DNA from 2 places in the Streptomyces sp. bgisy159 genome. Region 2 is predicted to be linked to the other one. Evidence: riboswitches for the same ligand, from Rfam matches in the RefSeq annotation. Region 2 holds a riboswitch; the other holds the start of a gene.
The links. Region 2 has a riboswitch for ZMP and ZTP ahead of AC3ET3_RS15655 (bifunctional 5,10-methylenetetrahydrofolate dehydrogenase/5,10-methenyltetrahydrofolate cyclohydrolase). Riboswitches for the same ligand answer to the same signal wherever they lie in the genome.

Region 1: linked by a shared signal. The riboswitch ahead of AC3ET3_RS02240 (glycine hydroxymethyltransferase) and the one ahead of AC3ET3_RS15655 (bifunctional 5,10-methylenetetrahydrofolate dehydrogenase/5,10-methenyltetrahydrofolate cyclohydrolase) in region 2 are both predicted to bind ZMP and ZTP.

What each region holds. Positions count from the first base shown of each region.
Region 1 is NZ_JBYIQX010000002.1:47,364-56,199, reverse strand. It holds gene AC3ET3_RS02275 (malate dehydrogenase) at 1-297, shown strand, start outside; gene AC3ET3_RS02270 (isocitrate lyase/PEP mutase family protein) at 582-1,316, opposite strand; gene AC3ET3_RS02265 (carboxymuconolactone decarboxylase family protein) at 1,313-1,774, opposite strand; gene AC3ET3_RS02260 (carboxymuconolactone decarboxylase family protein) at 1,771-2,328, opposite strand; gene pdxR (MocR-like pyridoxine biosynthesis transcription factor PdxR) at 2,376-3,767, shown strand; gene AC3ET3_RS02250 (hypothetical protein) at 4,002-4,337, shown strand; gene AC3ET3_RS02245 (glutathionylspermidine synthase family protein) at 4,353-5,537, shown strand; ZMP/ZTP riboswitch at 5,683-5,771, shown strand; gene AC3ET3_RS02240 (glycine hydroxymethyltransferase) at 5,815-7,263, shown strand; gene AC3ET3_RS02235 (hypothetical protein) at 7,700-8,416, opposite strand; gene trpS (tryptophan--tRNA ligase) at 8,599-8,836, shown strand, end outside.
Region 2 is NZ_JBYIQX010000013.1:117,523-126,358, reverse strand. It holds gene AC3ET3_RS15665 (YncE family protein) at 1-133, opposite strand, end outside; gene AC3ET3_RS15660 (VOC family protein) at 625-993, shown strand; gene AC3ET3_RS15655 (bifunctional 5,10-methylenetetrahydrofolate dehydrogenase/5,10-methenyltetrahydrofolate cyclohydrolase) at 1,401-2,246, opposite strand; ZMP/ZTP riboswitch at 2,269-2,354, opposite strand; gene AC3ET3_RS15650 (nuclear transport factor 2 family protein) at 2,431-2,799, opposite strand; gene AC3ET3_RS15645 (hypothetical protein) at 2,972-3,271, shown strand; gene AC3ET3_RS15640 (S-(hydroxymethyl)mycothiol dehydrogenase) at 3,484-4,569, shown strand; gene AC3ET3_RS15635 (MBL fold metallo-hydrolase) at 4,569-5,198, shown strand; gene AC3ET3_RS15630 (SDR family oxidoreductase) at 5,305-6,219, shown strand; gene AC3ET3_RS15625 (hypothetical protein) at 6,210-6,767, opposite strand; gene AC3ET3_RS15620 (L,D-transpeptidase family protein) at 6,950-7,645, shown strand; gene AC3ET3_RS15615 (hypothetical protein) at 7,802-7,975, shown strand; gene AC3ET3_RS15610 (S1 family peptidase) at 8,039-8,836, opposite strand, start outside.

The DNA of each region.
Region 1 (8,836 bases), on a different contig from region 2:
ATCGAGGCCCGCGGCGCCTCCTCCGCGGCCTCCGCCGCCAACGCCGCCATCGACCACGTCCACACCTGGGTCAACGGCACCGCCGAGGGCGACTGGACCTCCATGGGCATCCCGTCGGACGGCTCCTACGGCGTCCCGGAGGGCCTGATCTCCTCCTTCCCGGTCACCTGCAAGGACGGCAAGTACGAGATCGTCCAGGGCCTGGACGTCAACGAGTTCTCCCGCACCCGCATCGACGCCTCCGTCCAGGAGCTGTCGGAGGAGCGCGACGCGGTGCGCGGCCTCGGCCTCCTCTGAGCCTGTCCCAGGCGAGTCGGCCGATGTGACTTCGGCGGCCGGTGTGGTTTATAGTTGATCACACACCGGCCGCCGGAACTCCCGGAAGCCGACTGTGCGTTGGTGGTCCAAGGAAAGACGCCCCGCTTCCTGCGGGGAGATGCAGGTGCAAGGCCTGCCCGGCGCTCCGTCCGAAGAGTCCCTCCCCGCCTGGCGGGGAGGGACTCTTCGCGTTTCCACGGAGCCGGGCGGCCGACCGCGTCGTCCAGGGGCCTTCTGGCGTCGGCAGGTCCTCCGCGGCGGCGCTACGGTTTCAGGGCCGCCGCGATCTCCGTCAGTGCCGCTGTCGCCATCCGCTGCGGCCACGGACCGAACGTGACCCGGGTGGCACCGAGTTCGCCCAGCTCCGCCGGTGACGGTCCCCGGGTCGGGTCGCAGTAGGCGTTGACCGGGCCGTCGATGCCCGAGCGCAGCAGCGGCAGCAGGGCGGGCGGGGCGAGGATCGGGTACACGCAGTCGGCGCCCGCCGCCACGTACGCCGCGGCCCGCTCCAGGGCCCGTTCCGGATCGCCGTCGCCGTGCAGGAACGTGTCGACGCGTGCGTTGAGGAAGAGCAGGTCCCCGGCCGCGGCGCGTACCTCGGCCAGCCAGTCGGCGTGGGCGTACGGGTCCTTGAGGGCGCCCCGCGACGAGTCCTCCAGGTTGCAGCCCACGGCCCCCGCCGCGAGGAGCCGCTCGACGAGTTCGCCGGGCGGCAGACCGTACCCGTCCTCGACGTCCGCCGAGACCGGCACGTCGACCGACCGGGCGACCCGGGCGACCGCCGCGAACATCTCGTCGGGCGGGGTACGCCCGTCCACGTACCCCAGCGAGGCGGCCACGCCCGCGCTGGGTGTGGCCAGCGCGGCGAAGCCCGCGCCGGCGAACGCGCGCGCGGAGGCCGCGTCCCAGGGGCCCGGCAGCACCAGGGGATCGCCGGGCGCGGTACGGCGGTGCAGCGCGCGGAACGTGCCGGCCTTACCGGTCGGGTCCGCGCTCACGGGGTGTACCCCCCGGGCGGGACGCGGCGGGCGACCATCGTCCGGTTCCAGTTGTTGATCGCCACCACCAGCCCCACCAGGTGGGCCAGCCGCACGTCGTCGAAGTGCTCGGCGGCCCGCTCGTACACCGCGTCCGGCACGAACCCGTCCGCGAGGACGGTGATCGACTCCGTCAGCGCGAGCGCCGCCCGCTGCCGCGCGTCGAAGACGTCCTCGGCCTCCTCCCAGGCGGCCAGCAGGTCCAACTGGCGTTCGCTCACCCCGTGCTCGCGCGCGAGGGCGAGGTGCATGTCCAGGCAGAACGCGCAGTGGTTGAGCTGCGAGGCGCGCAGGACGACCAGTTCGGCGAGCACCGGGTCGCCGAGTCCCCGCTTCGCGGCGGCGCTCAGGGCGGACATCGCCCGGGCGACCTCGCGGTCCAGCAGCCGCGTTCGTACCGTCCCAGGCGCGGTGGTCACCGGTGCTGCCCCGGCCGGTAGTGGCCCGGGGTCATGCGCGCGGTCACACCGAAGCGGTTCCAGGCGTTGATCGTGACGATCGCGGAGATCAGCTGCGACAGCTCGGCCTCCTCGAAGTGGCCCGCGACCCGCGCGTACACCTCGTCGGGCACGAACCCGTCGGTCAGCACGGTCACCGCCTCGGTCAGCTCGATCGCCGCCAGCTCCTTCTCGGTGTAGAAGTGGCGCGACTCCTGCCACGCGCTCAGCTGGATGATCCGCTCGACGCTCTCGCCCGCCGCGAGCGCGTCCTTGGTGTGCATGTCCAGGCAGAACGCGCAGCGGTTGAGCTGCGAGGCGCGGATCTTCACCAGCTCGTACAGCGTCGGGTCCAGTCCCCGCCGGGCGGCCGCGTCCAGCCGGATCATCGCCTTGTAGACCTCGGGCGCGTGCTCGGCCCAGTTGAGCCGGGCGGGCTCCTCGACGGCGTAGCCGGTGCTGGTCGCGGTGGTGGCTTCGGTGCCGGTCCCGGCGGTGGTTCCGCCGGTGGTTCCGGTGGTCTGCGTGGTGGTCATGGTCTCCACCCTAGGAAGGAAGCAGCCCAGGAGTATGGTCCATTTCCATGCGTGATTCATGGGCCACTCTGGGCGTGGACCTGCACCTGGAAGTCACCGGTCCGCGCGTGCGGCGCGGGCTGACCGACGCGCTGCGCGAGGCCGTCCGCGGCGGCCGGCTCGCCCCCGGCACCCGGCTGCCGTCCTCCCGTTCCCTCGCCACCGACCTGGGTGTCGCGCGCAACACGGTCGCCGGCGCGTACGCCGACCTCGTCGCCGAGGGCTGGCTGACCGCCCGGCAGGGCTCCGGCACGCGGGTCGCCGAGGGCGCGGCCGCGCCCCGGCCGGCCGAGCCGCGGACCGCCCGCCGACGGGAGCCCGGCAGGCCCGCCCACAACCTGATGCCGGGCACCCCCGACCTGTCGTCCTTCCCGCGCGCGGAGTGGCTCAAGGCCGCCCGCCGCGCCCTGAACGCGGCCCCTGCCGACGCCCTCGGCTACGGCGACCCGCGCGGCCGGCCCGAACTGCGTACCGCCCTGGCCGGCTACCTCGCCCGGGCCCGGGGCGTCCGCGCCGACCCCGAGCACATCGTGGTCTGCTCCGGCTTCTCGCACGGCCTGCGTCTCCTCGCCGAGGCCCTGCGCGCCGGCGGACTGCGCGACCTCGCCGTGGAGTCGTACGGCCTCGCACCCCACTGGACCCTGCTGGAACGGGCGGGCCTGCGCACCGTGCCGCTGCCGCAGGACGAACACGGCACACGCGTGGCGGAGCTGCCGGCCGGCGGGGCGGTGCTGCTGACGCCCGCCCATCAGTTCCCGCTCGGGGGCGCCCTGCGGGCCGAGCGGCGCGCCGCCGTCGTGGACCGGGCGCGGCGTACCGGCGGGCTGGTCCTGGAGGACGACTACGACGGGGAGTTCCGCTACGACGCCCGGCAGCCCGTCGGCGCCCTCCAGGACCTCGACCCCGACCACGTCGTGCACCTCGGCACCGCCAGCAAGTCGCTCGCCCCCGGGCTGCGGCTGGGCTGGCTGGTGCTGCCGCCCGCGCTCACCCCCGGGATCACCCGGCTCGCCGCAGCCCGCTCCACCGGCGTCCTCGACCAGTTGACTCTCGCCGAGTTCATCACCTCCGGCGCCTACGACCGCCATGTGCGCGCCTGCCGCCTGCGGTACCGGCGGCGCCGGGACGCCCTCGTCGAGGCCGTCGCCGCCCAGTCGCCCGACGTCCGGGTCACCGGGATGGCCGCCGGGCTGCACGCCGTGCTCCGGCTCCCGCCCGGCACCGAGGAGTCGGTGGTGCGGGCCGCCGCGTGGCAGGGCCTGGCCCTGACGGGCCTGTCCTGGTTCCGTCACCCGGCCGCCACGACCGAGCCGGCGGACGCCGTGGTGGTCGGCTACGGGGCGCCCTCGGACCGGGCCTGGCCGGGCGCGCTGGAGGCGTTGTGCCGCGTACTGCCGTGACGGATCTGGCGGCGGGGGCGGGGGCCGCTCGTACGGGGAGTACCGGCGATCTCTAGGCTGACCTCGGACAGTACCCACGCGCACCGCCGCACAACGCCGCACAACGCCGCGCGAAGACGGCGCGAGCACGGCGCGGGGGAACGCGACAACAGCGCGACGATGCGACGACAGCGCGACGACGGCGCGAGGACAGCGCGCGGGGCAGCCCCCGCGGGACAACGGGGAGACGGGGACATGGCGGAACAGGCACGCAGGCGTTTCAGGTCCGGCACGGTCGTACTCGGCGGCGTGGGGCTGCTCGCGACCGCCCTCACTGCCTGCTCCTCGGCCCCCGACAAGCGCTGCGTCGACCGCAACAGCTACCAGGTCGGCCGCGGTTACAAGGTGACCTCCGACCGGAACTGCAAGACCGGCACCGACAGCTGGTACTACGGCGGCAAGAAGGACGACGGCTGGGTCTGGGGCGGCTCCTTCACCAAGCCCGGCAAGGGCTCCGGCAGTTCGTCGAGCGGCGGCAGCGGAGTCGACCGCGACGGATTCGGCGGCGGCTCCGGCAGCTACGGCGGCTGAGCCGGAGACCCGCGCATGGAACGCCGCACCGTACGACCGCGCCCCGGCTGGCAGCGGACCGTCGAGGAACAGGGCCTGATCTACCCGCTCACCCGCCACCCCGACGGCAACCTGCGCCCCTACTGGGACGAGAGCGCGTACTACGTCTTCTCCCTCGACGAGGTCGAGGCGCTGGAGGAGACCGTCGAGGAACTGCACCGCATGTGCCTCGCCGCCGCCGACCACATCGTCACCACCGGCCGCTTCGCCGACCTCGGCATCACCGACCCGCGCGTCGCCGCAGCGGTCGCCGAGGCCTGGCACCGGCGCGCCGAACTCCCGTCCGTGTACGGCCGATTCGACCTGCGCTACGACGGCACCGGCCCCGCCAAACTGCTGGAGTACAACGCCGACACCCCCACCTCCCTGGTGGAGGCCGCGAGCCCCCAGTGGTTCTGGATGGAGGAACGCTTCCCGGGCGCCGACCAGTGGAACTCCCTCCACGAACGCCTCGTCGCCGCCTGGAAGCGGCAGGCCCCCCTCCTCCCGCCCGGCAGCCCGCTCTACTTCGCGCACTCCGCCGCGGACGAACTCGGCGAGGACCTGATGACGGTCGCCTACCTCAAGGAGACCGCCGAGCAGGCCGGCCTGGACACCGACTGGATCTCCATGGAGGAGATCGGCTGGGACCCCCTCGCGGAACGGTTCGTCGACAACCGGCTCCGCTTCATCCGCAGCTGCTTCAAGCTCTACCCCTGGGAGTGGATGACCCAGGACCGGTTCGCCGACCACGTCCTCGACACCCTGGACAACGGCGGCGGCACCGGCAGCACCCTGTGGATCGAGCCCGCCTGGAAGATGCTGCTCAGCAACAAGGCCCTGCTCGCCGTCCTCTGGGAACTCCACCCCGGCCACCCCAACCTGCTGCCGGCCCACCTCGACGGCCCCCGCGAGCTCGCCGCCACCGGCGGCTACGTCGCCAAGCCGCTGCTGGGCCGGGAGGGCGCCGGTGTCACCGTCCACCCGCCGGGTGCCGACCCGGTCGTCCGCGACGAAGCCTGCTGCTACCAGGGACTCGCTCCCCTCCCCGCCTTCGACGGCAACCACGTCGTCCTCGGCGCCTGGGTCGTCGGCGACGAGTCCGCCGGCCTCGGCATCCGCGAATCCGCCGGCCTGATCACCGACGAGTACGCCCGCTTCCTCCCGCACGTGATCCTCTAGCGGTGAGGGACCAGGGGTCAGGGACCAGGGGCCCGGGGCCCGGGGGGCTGCTCGCGGCAGCGTCCAGGACCTGTCGCGCCCCGGTCGCTCGGTCGCCCGCATGGTGGACCGGCGGCCCTGGCCACCGGGGGCGACGGGTAGGCTGACGACGGGCCGTGACTGGCGCGCTGGGATGGGACGGACCATCGGGGAGCGGCCCTGAGTGATCAAGTGCCGTGCGCCTGGGCCAGCCGAGCATCGTGACCGACACCCGCCACGCCACCCGGAGGCCGACGACATGCCAGACCAGCACCCGTCCACCGAGTCCACCGCCTTCCGCGCCGCCCTGGACGTGATCCGCGCCGTCGAGCCGCGGGTCGCCGACGCCATCGGCCAGGAGGTCGCCGACCAGCGCGAGATGCTCAAGCTGATCGCCTCCGAGAACTACGCCTCCCCGGCCACGCTCCTGGCCATGGGCAACTGGTTCAGCGACAAGTACGCCGAGGGCACCGTCGGCCGCCGCTTCTACGCCGGCTGCCGCAACGTCGACACCGTCGAGTCCCTCGCCGCCGAGCACGCCCGCGAACTCTTCGGCGCCCGCCACGCCTACGTCCAGCCGCACTCCGGCATCGACGCCAACCTGGTCGCCTTCTGGGCCGTCCTCGCCGACCGCGTCGAGGCGCCCTTCCTCCAGAAGACCGGCGTCCGCCAGATCAACGACCTCTCCGAGGCCGACTGGGCCGAGCTGCGCCGAGCCTTCGGCAACCAGCGCATGCTCGGCATGTCCCTGGACGCCGGCGGCCACCTCACCCACGGCTTCCGCCCGAACATCTCCGGCAAGATGTTCGACCAGCGCTCCTACGGCACCGACCCGGCCACCGGCCTCATCGACTACGAGGCACTGCGCGCCCAGGCCCGCGAGTTCAAGCCGCTCATCATCGTCGCCGGCTACTCCGCGTACCCCCGGCTGGTGAACTTCCGGATCATGCGGGAGATCGCCGACGAGGTCGGCGCCACGCTGATGGTCGACATGGCGCACTTCGCCGGCCTGGTCGCGGGCAAGGTCCTCACCGGCGACTTCGACCCGGTCCCGCACGCCCAGATCGTCACCACCACCACCCACAAGTCGCTGCGCGGCCCGCGCGGCGGCATGGTCCTGTGCGACGACTCCCTCAAGGACCAGGTCGACCGCGGCTGCCCGATGGTCCTCGGCGGCCCGCTGCCGCACGTCATGGCCGCCAAGGCGGTCGCTCTGGCCGAGGCGCGGCAGGAGTCCTTCCGCGACTACGCCCAGCGCATCGTCGACAACTCCCGCGCCCTCGCCGAGGGGCTCACGCGCCGGGGCGCCACCCTGGTGACCGGCGGCACCGACAACCACCTCAACCTGATCGACGTGGCCACGTCCTACGGTCTCACCGGCCGCCAGGCCGAGGCCGCGCTGCTGGAATCCGGCATCGTCACCAACCGCAACGCCATCCCCGCCGACCCCAACGGCGCCTGGTACACCTCCGGCATCCGCGTCGGCACGCCCGCGCTGACGACGCGCGGCCTGGGCACGGCGGAGATGGACGAGGTGGCCGGCCTGATCGACCGCGTCCTCACCACCACCGAGGCGGGCACCACGGCCAAGGGCACCCCGTCCAAGGCCGCCCACGTCCTCGACCCCAAGATCGCGGACGAGATCTCCCGCCGGGCCACCGACCTCGTCGCCGGTTTCCCGCTGTACCCGGAGATCGACCTGGGCTGACCCCGGGCCCGGGCGGACCCCGGCGGACCGGCCGGGGTCACGACGGCGGCCGGTCTGTAGGCCGCACGGGCCGCCCCGGGTCGGCCGTGCCGGACGGGACGCGCCGGAAGCCCACGGGCCGGACGCGCCGGTCGGAGCGCCGGCCGGAGGTGCCGGTCAGAGCACTGGCCGGACGTGCCGGTCAGAGCCCGGACCGGGGCCGAGTCAGAACTCCGGACCGGGCACCCGGGGCAGAGCCCTGGGCCGGACACCGGGCCAAGCTCCGGGTCACCGGCCCCGGCCTCCGGCCCCGGTCACCAACCCTGGCCACCGATCCCGGTCACCGGCCCCGGTCACCAACCCTGGCCACCGATCCCGGATACCGATCCCGGCCCCGGACCCTGGCCACCGATCCCGGCCACCGATCCCGGCCACCGATCCGGGTCACCGGCCCGGATCAGAGGTCGATCAGCTCCTGTCGCGGTTCACCGTGCGGCGGTCCCGAGTCCCGCAGGAGTGCCGCACGGCGGATCAGCGCCGTGCCCGCGGCGCCGAGCAGCACACCCACCGCCAGCCCGGGCACGGCCCACCGCAGCGCGCCCGTGCGCCCGGACCCGGTCTGCGCCGTCGGCCGCGCCCGCTCCGCGCCCAGCAGCCCCGACCGCTCCAGCCGGTCGAAGGCCGCACGGGACGCCCGGTGCCAGCGGATGTCGTCGTCCGCCACCTCCGGCGCGGGATCCGACCGCACCCACGGGGTGCCGTCCTCGGCCAGGAACACCTGGTCCTGCCGCTCCAGCGCCACGTCACCACCCGGCGGCCGGCTGGTCCGCGGCCACCCCCCGACCCCGGTCAGCCCCCACACCACCGTCGCCCGGACCGCGGGGTAGCGACCCTCGTCCCACGCCCGTGACACCGGCGTCGTCCCCGTGTACGTGGGCTGCAGCAGCTGCCACAGCCGCGTGAAATCCGGTTCGCCGGACCGCAGGGTCGTCGTCCGGCCCGTGTCACCCCGCGTCACCACCGCCACATCGGGGGCGTCCGGCTGGGGCGGCCGTGCGACCGCCTCGCCCGCAGGCAGCCCCAGCAGCGCCGAGCCGGCCACCAGCGCCACCACCGTGCCCGGCACGAGCCCCCTGCCCCGCGCCCGCACCGGCCCCCGTCGTCTCCCGCTCATACCCGTTCCTCCCCTGGACCCCCCGGCACCCGCCATGCTCTTGTTACACCGCCGGGGGCGGATCGGTTCCCGCCTGTTTCCGGCCAGTTCCGGATCGGCCGCCGCGACCTGAGAGAATGAGGACCATGGCCTCTGACCGCCCACCCGTCGCCCACCACCACCCTCAGGGGAATGGCTCCGCCATGCAGCGTCGTCCGAGAGTGCTCTCCGGAATCCAGCCCACCGCAGGCTCCTTCCACCTCGGCAACTACCTCGGCGCCGTCCGTCAGTGGGTGGCGCTGCAGGAGACCCACGACGCGTTCTACATGGTCGTCGACCTGCACGCGATCACGGTCCCGCAGGACCCGAAGGAGCTGCGCGCCAACACCCGGCTGGCCGCGGCCCAGCTGCTCGCGGCCGGCCTCGACCCCGAGCGCTGCA
Region 2 (8,836 bases):
TCACCTCCCGCAGGCCGCCGGCGGAGCCGGCACCGGAGTCGGACGCGGCGCCGGCCGAGGTCGCGGGGACGGCGGCGGTCAGGACGAGGGCGGCGGCTACGGAGCGCAGGTACCTGGGTCTGAAGGCAGGCATGCGGGCTCCCTCCTCTGCGGGCGATGGTGTGTGGGGGCAAGGCGGTACGGCTCTTCCGTCACTGAACACGGCTGCGTTCACGCGGATTTACTGGAAAGTAAGGAAGGGGTGCCCTCCGCCACAAGACTGCGGACACGACAAAATCGATCCGTGACCGACATGGCGGGGGCGGATGGGCGGGGTGCCCCGCACGAGTGGTTCGAGCGCTTGGCTGTCGTGGAGGATCGCGCAGCGCGACCAGTCCAAGTCTCCCCGCGAGCCGACTTGAGCCTTCAACGACCGGCCGGGGCCGGGCTGCCGTACCTGGTCCTGCACAAGGACCTGCGCCGGCGCTTCAGGCCACGGCAGCGAGCAGCCGGCCGAGCGGTCGTCACCGAAGCTGAACCGTCTCGGCGGTGCGGGGTGCAGTTCTTCCGGCAGCGCGGTGGCCGATGAGTTCACCGTCCTCGAACGGTCTACCCGGCGATACGACCGTTCTCGACAGGGGTGCCATGTCCACCATCCAGCCAGTCATCCTGACCGCCGACCACGACGTCCTGCTCGCCTTCTACACGCAACTGTTCGACGCCGAGGAGATCTTCCGGGTACCGGAGGAAGGCCCGGTCTTCTACCTCGGCCTGCGCATCGGCGACACCGACCTCGGGCTGGTGGCCAAGGCGAACCCCGGGGACCGGGAGTCGTCGCGAATCCTGCTCAGCATCTGTGTCGACGACGTCGATGAGACGCTGGCCCGGGTGACAGCCTTGGGCGGCTCGGTCAGCGGTGGCCCCAACGACATGCCGTGGGGACAGCGCGTCGCCCACATCCAGGACCCCGACGGTAATCCGGTGAACCTCACCCAGCCGATCCCGGCCCAGTGACGCCGTTCTCGTCACCCGGGCGCCGGACGCTGGTGACGGACACGTCGTCGCCGTCGGCCGCCAAGCGCGGGTCGTGCCGCAGCACGGCCAGGACAAGGGGCGCGATCCTGCAGGTCGCCGGCGCCCGCCACGCGGACCGTATCGCCGTCGGACCGCCACGCAGAGAATCGGCGAGGTGGTGAACCGCCCTGGCTCCGGTGGAGATCCACCCGCGCACCGGGGCGGTGCGTCGAGACGGCGGTCCCCCACCCGCGACAGCCGGGACGGACGTGTGGAGCGGGCTGCGGCGTGGCGGTGGCATCCGGGCCCGGCGTGAGGCCGGTCGGGGGGCGGGGATGATGCCGGCCCCCCGGGTCTGCCCGACATACTCCGACCTCTGCGCACCCCGCGCGCCGGAGCCCGCCGGCTCACCCGAGCTGCCGGACCGCCGCCTGCACCGTCTGTTCCAGCAGCACGGCGATGGTCATCGGGCCGACGCCGCCCGGTACCGGCGTGATCAGTGAGGCCCGTTCGACGGCCGAGTCGAAGTCGACGTCGCCGACGTTGCCCGGGTTGTATCCGGCGTCGAGCACGACCGCGCCCGGCTTGAGGTCGCGGCCCGTGATCAGCCCGGGACGGCCCACGGCGGCGACCACGATGTCCGCCTCGCGCACCGCCGCCGACAGGTCCCGGGTGCGGGAGTGGCAGTACGTCACGGTGGCGTCCCGGGCCAGCAGCAGCATGCCCGCCGGCTTGCCGAGGATGGCGCTGCGGCCCACGACCACCGCTCGCTTGCCGGCCGGGTCGACGTCGTACTCGTCGAGGAGCCGCATGATGCCGCCCGGGGTGCAGGACACGAAGCCCGGCAGGCCGAAGCTCATCGCCGCGAACGACGCGAAGGTCACCCCGTCGACGTCCTTGTGCGGAGCGATCGCCTCGAACGCGGCCCGCTCGTCGATGTGGTCGCCCACCGGGTGCTGCAGCAGGATGCCGTGCACGGTCGGGTCGTCGGACAACGCGCCCAGCGTGTCCACCAGTTCCTCGGTGGTCGTGGCGGCGGGCAGCGCCACGTGCCGCGAGCCGATGCCGGCCTTGCGGCAGCGGTTCTGCTTCATCCGCACGTAGGTGACGGACGCGGGGTCCTCGCCGACCAGGACGGTCGCCAGACAGGGCGTCGTACCGGTGCGGCCGGTGAGGTCGGCCGCCTTCTTCGCGGTCTCCTCGACGATGCGGCGGGCGAGCGCGGTGCCGTCCATGAGCCGGGCCTGAGACATGATCCACTCCTGAGCTGGTCGAGCTTGTCGCCCAGGCGCACGGCATCGGATGTCTGTCCGGCCGCTCCCCGGTGGTGCTCCACCTCAGCGCCAGTCACGGCCTCGAACAGGATAGCGGCACGTGAGAAGGCCCGGATCGCCGGACGGGCGACCCGGGCCCGGACGACCGGCCCTCCTCGTTCGGCTACTCCTCGTCCCACGCCTGGATCATGATCTGCTGGGCGATCTTGCCGTCCCGCAGTGTGATCATCGACTCCGACAGGACCCGGACGCCGTCCGCGTACTCGCACGACTCGCTGTAGGCGGCCCGGTCGCCCTGGACCACACACCCCTCCATCCGGTGCGTCATGTCGCGGCTGTACACGTCGTCGAGCATCCGGGCGATCTCACCCCGGCCGTGCAGCACTGTGGGGTGGCTCGGCTGGCTGTTGCGGTCGACGATGCGCAGCTCCGCGTCGTCGGCGTACAGCGACAGCAGGTTGTTGCCGGTGTTTCCCTCCACAGCCCTGCGCAGCGTCTCGCTGTCGAAGCTGGAGCCCGTCGCGGTGCCCATGGTGACCTCCCTGAGAGGGCCGCGGACCGAGCGGAGACATGCCGCGTGACCCTCACCTCCGAGCGTCCTCCGCCCCGACCGGGTCGGCAAGCGCAGGGCCGCCTGTGCGCCTCACGGGTGAGCGGTGCGGCCCGGCCGTGTCCGCGGCAGGCCTCCGCGCGTTGCTGAGGGCATGATCTCCACTCGACGCATCGTCGCCGCCGCCTGTCTCGCCGTCGGGGCCACGGGCCTCGGCGCGCCGATGGCGAACGCGGCCGGCGCCCCGGAAACCGGCCAGATCAACCCGATCGCCACGCTGGACTCGCTCGCCGTCAGCGACATCCCCGCCGAGCACCGGGACGACATGCCCCGCGTGTCCCGCCAGCTGGCCGAGCTGAACAAGGTGAACGAGCTGAACCGGCTCAACGAGCTCCACCAGGTCACCGACCTGGTCGCCCCCGTCACCGGGCTGCTCCCCGCCGTCCAGGCCTGACCGCCGCCCGCACCGCCCCAGGGGCCGTCCGGCCGGGCGGCCCCTCTCAGCGTCCGACGCCGCTCCGCTCCTCCGTCCGTACGAGGTCGCGGGGCGATACGCCCAGGGCCCGGGCCGCCCCCGCAGGCGGACGGCCGTGATGGTCCCCTCGGCGATCAGCGGCGTCTAGGGTCGTCGCAGGGACAGCAATCCGCGACGGAAGGGGCAGCCTGATGGCGCAGGAAGTGCGCGGCGTGATCGCACCGGGCAAGAACGAACCGGTACGGGTGGAGACCGTCGTCGTACCTGACCCCGGACCCGGCGAGGCCGTGGTGCGGGTGCAGGCGTGCGGCGTCTGCCACACCGATCTGCACTACAAACAGGGCGGCATCAACGACGACTTCCCCTTCCTGCTCGGCCACGAGGCGGCGGGCGTCGTCGAGTCGGTCGGCGAGAACGTCACCGACGTGGCGCCCGGCGACTTCGTGGTCCTCAACTGGCGTGCGGTGTGCGGGAACTGCCGGGCCTGTCTGCGCGGCCGCCCCTGGTACTGCTTCGCCACGCACAACGCCGCCCGGAAGATGACCCTCACCGACGGCACCGAGCTCTCGCCCGCCCTCGGCATCGGTGCGTTCGCCGAGAAGACCCTGGTGGCCGCCGGCCAGTGCACCAAGGTCGACCCCGCGGTCTCCCCGGCGGTGGCCGGACTGCTCGGCTGCGGAGTCATGGCCGGCATCGGCGCCGCGATCAACACCGGCGGCGTGGGCCGCGGTGACTCCGTCGCCGTCATCGGCTGCGGCGGCGTCGGCGGCGCGGCCGTCGCCGGAGCGCACCTGGCCAGCGCCGCCCGCGTCATCGCCGTCGACCTCGACGACCGCAAGCTCGACACCGCCCGTACCCTCGGCGCCACCCACACCGTCAACGCCGAGCAGACCGATCCCGTCGAGGCGATCCGCGAACTGACCGGCGGTTTCGGCGCCGACGTGGTCATCGAGGCGGTCGGCCGCCCCGAGACCTACCGGCAGGCGTTCTACGCCCGGGACCTGGCCGGCACGGTCGTCCTCGTCGGCGTGCCCACGCCGGAGATGAAGCTGGAACTGCCGCTGCTGGACGTCTTCGGCCGGGGCGGGGCGCTGAAATCCTCCTGGTACGGCGACTGCCTGCCCTCCCGCGACTTCCCCATGCTGATCGACCTGCACCTGCAGGGCCGCCTGCCGCTCGACGCGTTCGTCACCGAGACCGTCGGGCTGGACCAGGTGGAGCAGGCGTTCGAGCGGATGCACCACGGCGACGTGCTGCGCTCGGTGGTGGTGCTGTGATGGGCGCCCGCGTCGAACGCCTCGTCACCTCAGGCCGGTTCACCCTCGACGGCGGCAGCTGGGACGTCGAGAACAACGTGTGGATCGTCGGAGACGACCACGAGGCGATCGTCATCGACGCCGCCCACGACGCCCGTGCCGTCGCCGAGGCCGTCGGCGACCGCCGGCTGACCGCCATCGTCTGCACCCACGCCCACAACGACCACATCGACGCCGCCCCCGCGCTGGCCGAACTCACCGGCGCCACCATCTGGCTGCACCCCGACGACCTGCCGCTGTGGAGGCTCACTCACCCCCACCGCGAGCCCGACGGGCACCTCGTCGACGGTCAGGTCATCGAGGCCGGCGGCGCCGACCTGACCGTCCTGCACACCCCCGGCCACGCTCCCGGCGCGGTGTGCCTCCACGACCCCGGGCTCGGTGTCGTCTTCACCGGCGACACCCTCTTCCGGGGCGGCCCCGGGGCCACCGGACGGTCGTACTCGCACTTCCCGACGATCGTCGCCTCGATCCGCGACCGGCTGCTCACCCTGCCGGCCGGCACCAAGGTGCTCACCGGCCACGGCGACTCCACCACCATCGGCGCCGAGGCTCCCCACCTGGCGGAGTGGGAGCGGCGCGGGCACTGAGCGGTCCGCCCGTCCGGTGTCCCTCCGGAAACGGCGACAGAAGGTGTCCGGTTTCCACGCCACCCTGAGGGGACACCGCAGACAAGGGACCGGGAGGCAGCAGGACATGTCAGGACCGCTCGACGGCAAGGTGGCACTGGTGGCCGGGGCGACCCGCGGCGCGGGCCGCGGGATCGCCGTGGAACTGGGCGCGGCCGGCGCCACCGTCTACGTCACCGGCCGCACCACCCGAACGCGTCGCTCGGAGTACGACCGCCCCGAGACCATCGAGGACACCGCCGACCTGGTGACCCGGGCCGGCGGCCGGGGCGTAGCCGTAGCCACCGACCACCTCGAACCCGACCAGGTGCGCGCGCTGATCGCCCGCATCGACGAGGAACAGGGCGCACTCGACGTCCTCGTCAACGACATCTGGGGCGGCGAACACCTCTTCGCGTGGGACACCCCCGTCTGGGAGCACGACCTCGACAACGGGCTCAGACTGCTGCGGCTGGCGGTCGACACCCACGCGATCACCAGCCACCACGCGCTGCCGCTGATGCTGCGCCGGCCCGGCGGACTCGTCGTCGAGGTCACCGACGGCACCGCCGAGTACAACCGCGACACCTACCGCAACAGCTTCTTCTACGACCTGGCCAAGACCGCAGTGCTGCGCATGGGCTTCGCCCTCGGCCGGGAACTCGGCCCGCGCGGCGCCACCGCCGTCGCGCTCACCCCGGGCTGGCTGCGCTCGGAGATCATGCTGGACCAGTTCGGCGTCCGCGAGGACACCTGGCGCGACGCCCTGGAACAGGTCCCGCACTTCGCCATCTCGGAGTCGCCCCGCTACGTCGGCCGGGCGGTCGCCGCCCTCGCCGCCGACCCGGACGTGGCGCGCTGGAACGGACAGTCCCTCTCCAGTGGCGGGCTCGCCCGGGTGTACGGCTTCACCGACCTCGACGGCAGCCGGCCGGACGCCTGGCGCTACCTGGTGGAGGTCCAGGACGCGGGCAAGCCGGCCGACACCACCGGCTACCGCTGAGCATCACCGGCCCCGGCTCCCTGCCGTCCGGTCACCGGCCAGCGTGCCGAGTGCCCCGGCGGCAGGGCGAGGTCCTCCCGCACGGCGGCGTAGTAGCCCTCGCGGCCGGCCCGCTGCCGGTCCAGCAGGGCCTGCCAGGCGGCCCGGTCGCGCTCGCCGGCGCGGACGGACCCCTCCATCTCCATCACCACGGTCACCCACGCCCGCGCCCGTTCCACCACCTCCCGGCTGCCCAGCATGATCAGCGCCTCCCCGGCCGGATCACGGACGTCCGCCGCCGCCACCAGCAGCGGCTCCGCCTCCGCGGGCGACAGGGGATGCGGATGCGAGCCGCTGCCCAGGTGGGCGGCGACCCGGTAGGCGACCGTCACCGACTTCTTCACCGCCCGCGCGTAGTCGCTGTAGACCATGAGCCGCCGCTCCTCCCAGTGTGCCGCCCGCTCCCGCCGGAACCGCGCCCGGTCACCCCGGACGACGGCCAGGTAGGATCCGAGCGCGCCGATCACGACGCCGATGAGTGCGGGCAGTTGCTGTATGAAGGCAGACATGGACGCACGGTATCCGCAGCGTCGGCCGGCGCGGGCCTCGCACAGCGGTCACGGCACCGCGACGGTCGCCGGGCGGCGAAGTTCACCGTTTCGTCACGGCTCGCGGCCGGGGCAACCCTGGGCGCCGTCCGGCTGTCTAGGAATACGACATCGCGGACGACACGCCGGAATGAGGGAGCAGCATGGGGGACGTACGCAGACGAGGGGTGGTCGCCCTCGGGGTGGCGGGGCTGGTCGCGCCGCTGACCATGGTGCTGGGGGCGGCGCCGGCCGAGGCCGCGAGCTGCACCACGAAGGCGGGGCCGTACCAGAAGCAGGTGGAGAGGTTCCTCGGCCGTCCCGTCGACGGCCGGCAGTCCACCGCCGACTGCAAGGCCGTCCAGGCCTTCCAGACCAAGCACGGCATCAGCCCGAACATCGGCTACGCGGGACCCGTCACCTGGGGCGTTATGGATCTCATGAACAAGCAGAAGGCCGTGGGCAAGAACCCCAACCGGGACCGCAAGTGCCCCACGAACAAGGGCCGCATCGCCTGCGTCAACCTCAGCCTGCAGATCAGCTGGATCCAGGACGGCAGCCGGCTCGTCTACGGTCCGGTGCCGGTGCGCACCGGCCGTGACGGGTACGAGACCCGCACCGGGCTGAAGAAGGTCTACTGGCGCAACAAGAACCACTTCTCGACGATCTACCACGTGCCCATGCCGTACAGCCAGTTCTTCGACGGCGGGCAGGCCTTCCACTCGGTCGGCGTGTCCATGTGGAACCCGCCGGGCTCCCACGGCTGTGTGAACATGACCAAGACGGCGGCCGCGAAGTACTGGTCGCTGCTCAGGAACGGCGACGACGTCTACGTCTACGGGCGCAAGCCCGGCACCTGAGCACCCTGAGCCGGCCAGGCCGGGGCGGTCCGACCGCCCCGGCCTCTCGGTGCAGGGGCACGGTGGTGCGCGTGATCAGTAACACGGTCCGAAATGTCTGGAATATTACGTATTAACTCACACGGCCTTCACCTCCTACCCCGTAAGATTCACACCATGTCCACCAGTGTTGAATCCGTTTCCGAGCGATCGGCCGTGGAGGTCAACGAGGAGATCCGGGCCCTGTGGCTCCGGTCGGGCGGGACACTGAGCGTCGAGCAGCGTGAGGAATACCAGCGGCTCGTCATGGAGTGGGCCGCCGTGGCCCCGCAGCGGGCGAAGGCGGCCTGACCACCGCCTCACCGCGCGAGGCCGACCCCCTCGCCACGACCCCCGGATCCCTCGGATCCCTCCTCAGCCCCACGTCGTCGAGTAATGGCGTTGGTACGCCCTGCGATCCTGCTCCGTGCGGATGTAGCGGGTGGCGGCCAGCGCCACCAGACTGCCCGCGATCACCAGCAGACCCGGCCCGAGGTTGCGCGGGTCGGTGAGTCGCGCGGCCAGCGTCCGCCCGGCCGTGCCGTCCGTCACCGGAGCCGAGGCCCCGGGGGAGACCGCGTCCGGCGCGCTCGCCGGTGCCGACGGCTGCGGAGCCGCCGCCGACGGCGCGTTCTGGCTGCCGGCCCCCTGGCCGCCCGCGCCTCCCGCGGACACGATCAGCTTCACCTTCAACTGGCTCAGCGCCGTCGTGACCGGCTGGAAGAACGTCGTGCCGCCCGACGCGCAGTCGCCACTGCCGCCGGACGTCACGCCGAGTGCGATCCCCTCCGAGAACAACGGTCCACCGCTGTCCCCCGGTTCGGCGCACACGTCGGTCTCGATCAGCCCCGTGACCGTGCCCTCCGGATAGTTCACCGTCGCGTTGAGCGCGGTCACCCGGCCGTCGCGCAGCCCGCTGGTACTGCCGCTGCGGAAGACCCGCTGCCCCACCGACGCGTCGCCCAGGCCCGTGATCCGCACCCCCGTGCCGCTGCCGATGGCGACCACGTCGGCGCCCTCGCCCGCCGTGCCGCCCGCGTACTCCACCAGGGAGAAGTCCCCGCCGGGAAAGCTCGCCGCGACCGTGCGCCCCACCTGCCGGTTGCCGCCGGTGTCCGCGAACCACACCGAACCCTGCGGCCCGCAGTGCCCCGCGGTCAGGATGTAGTCCCG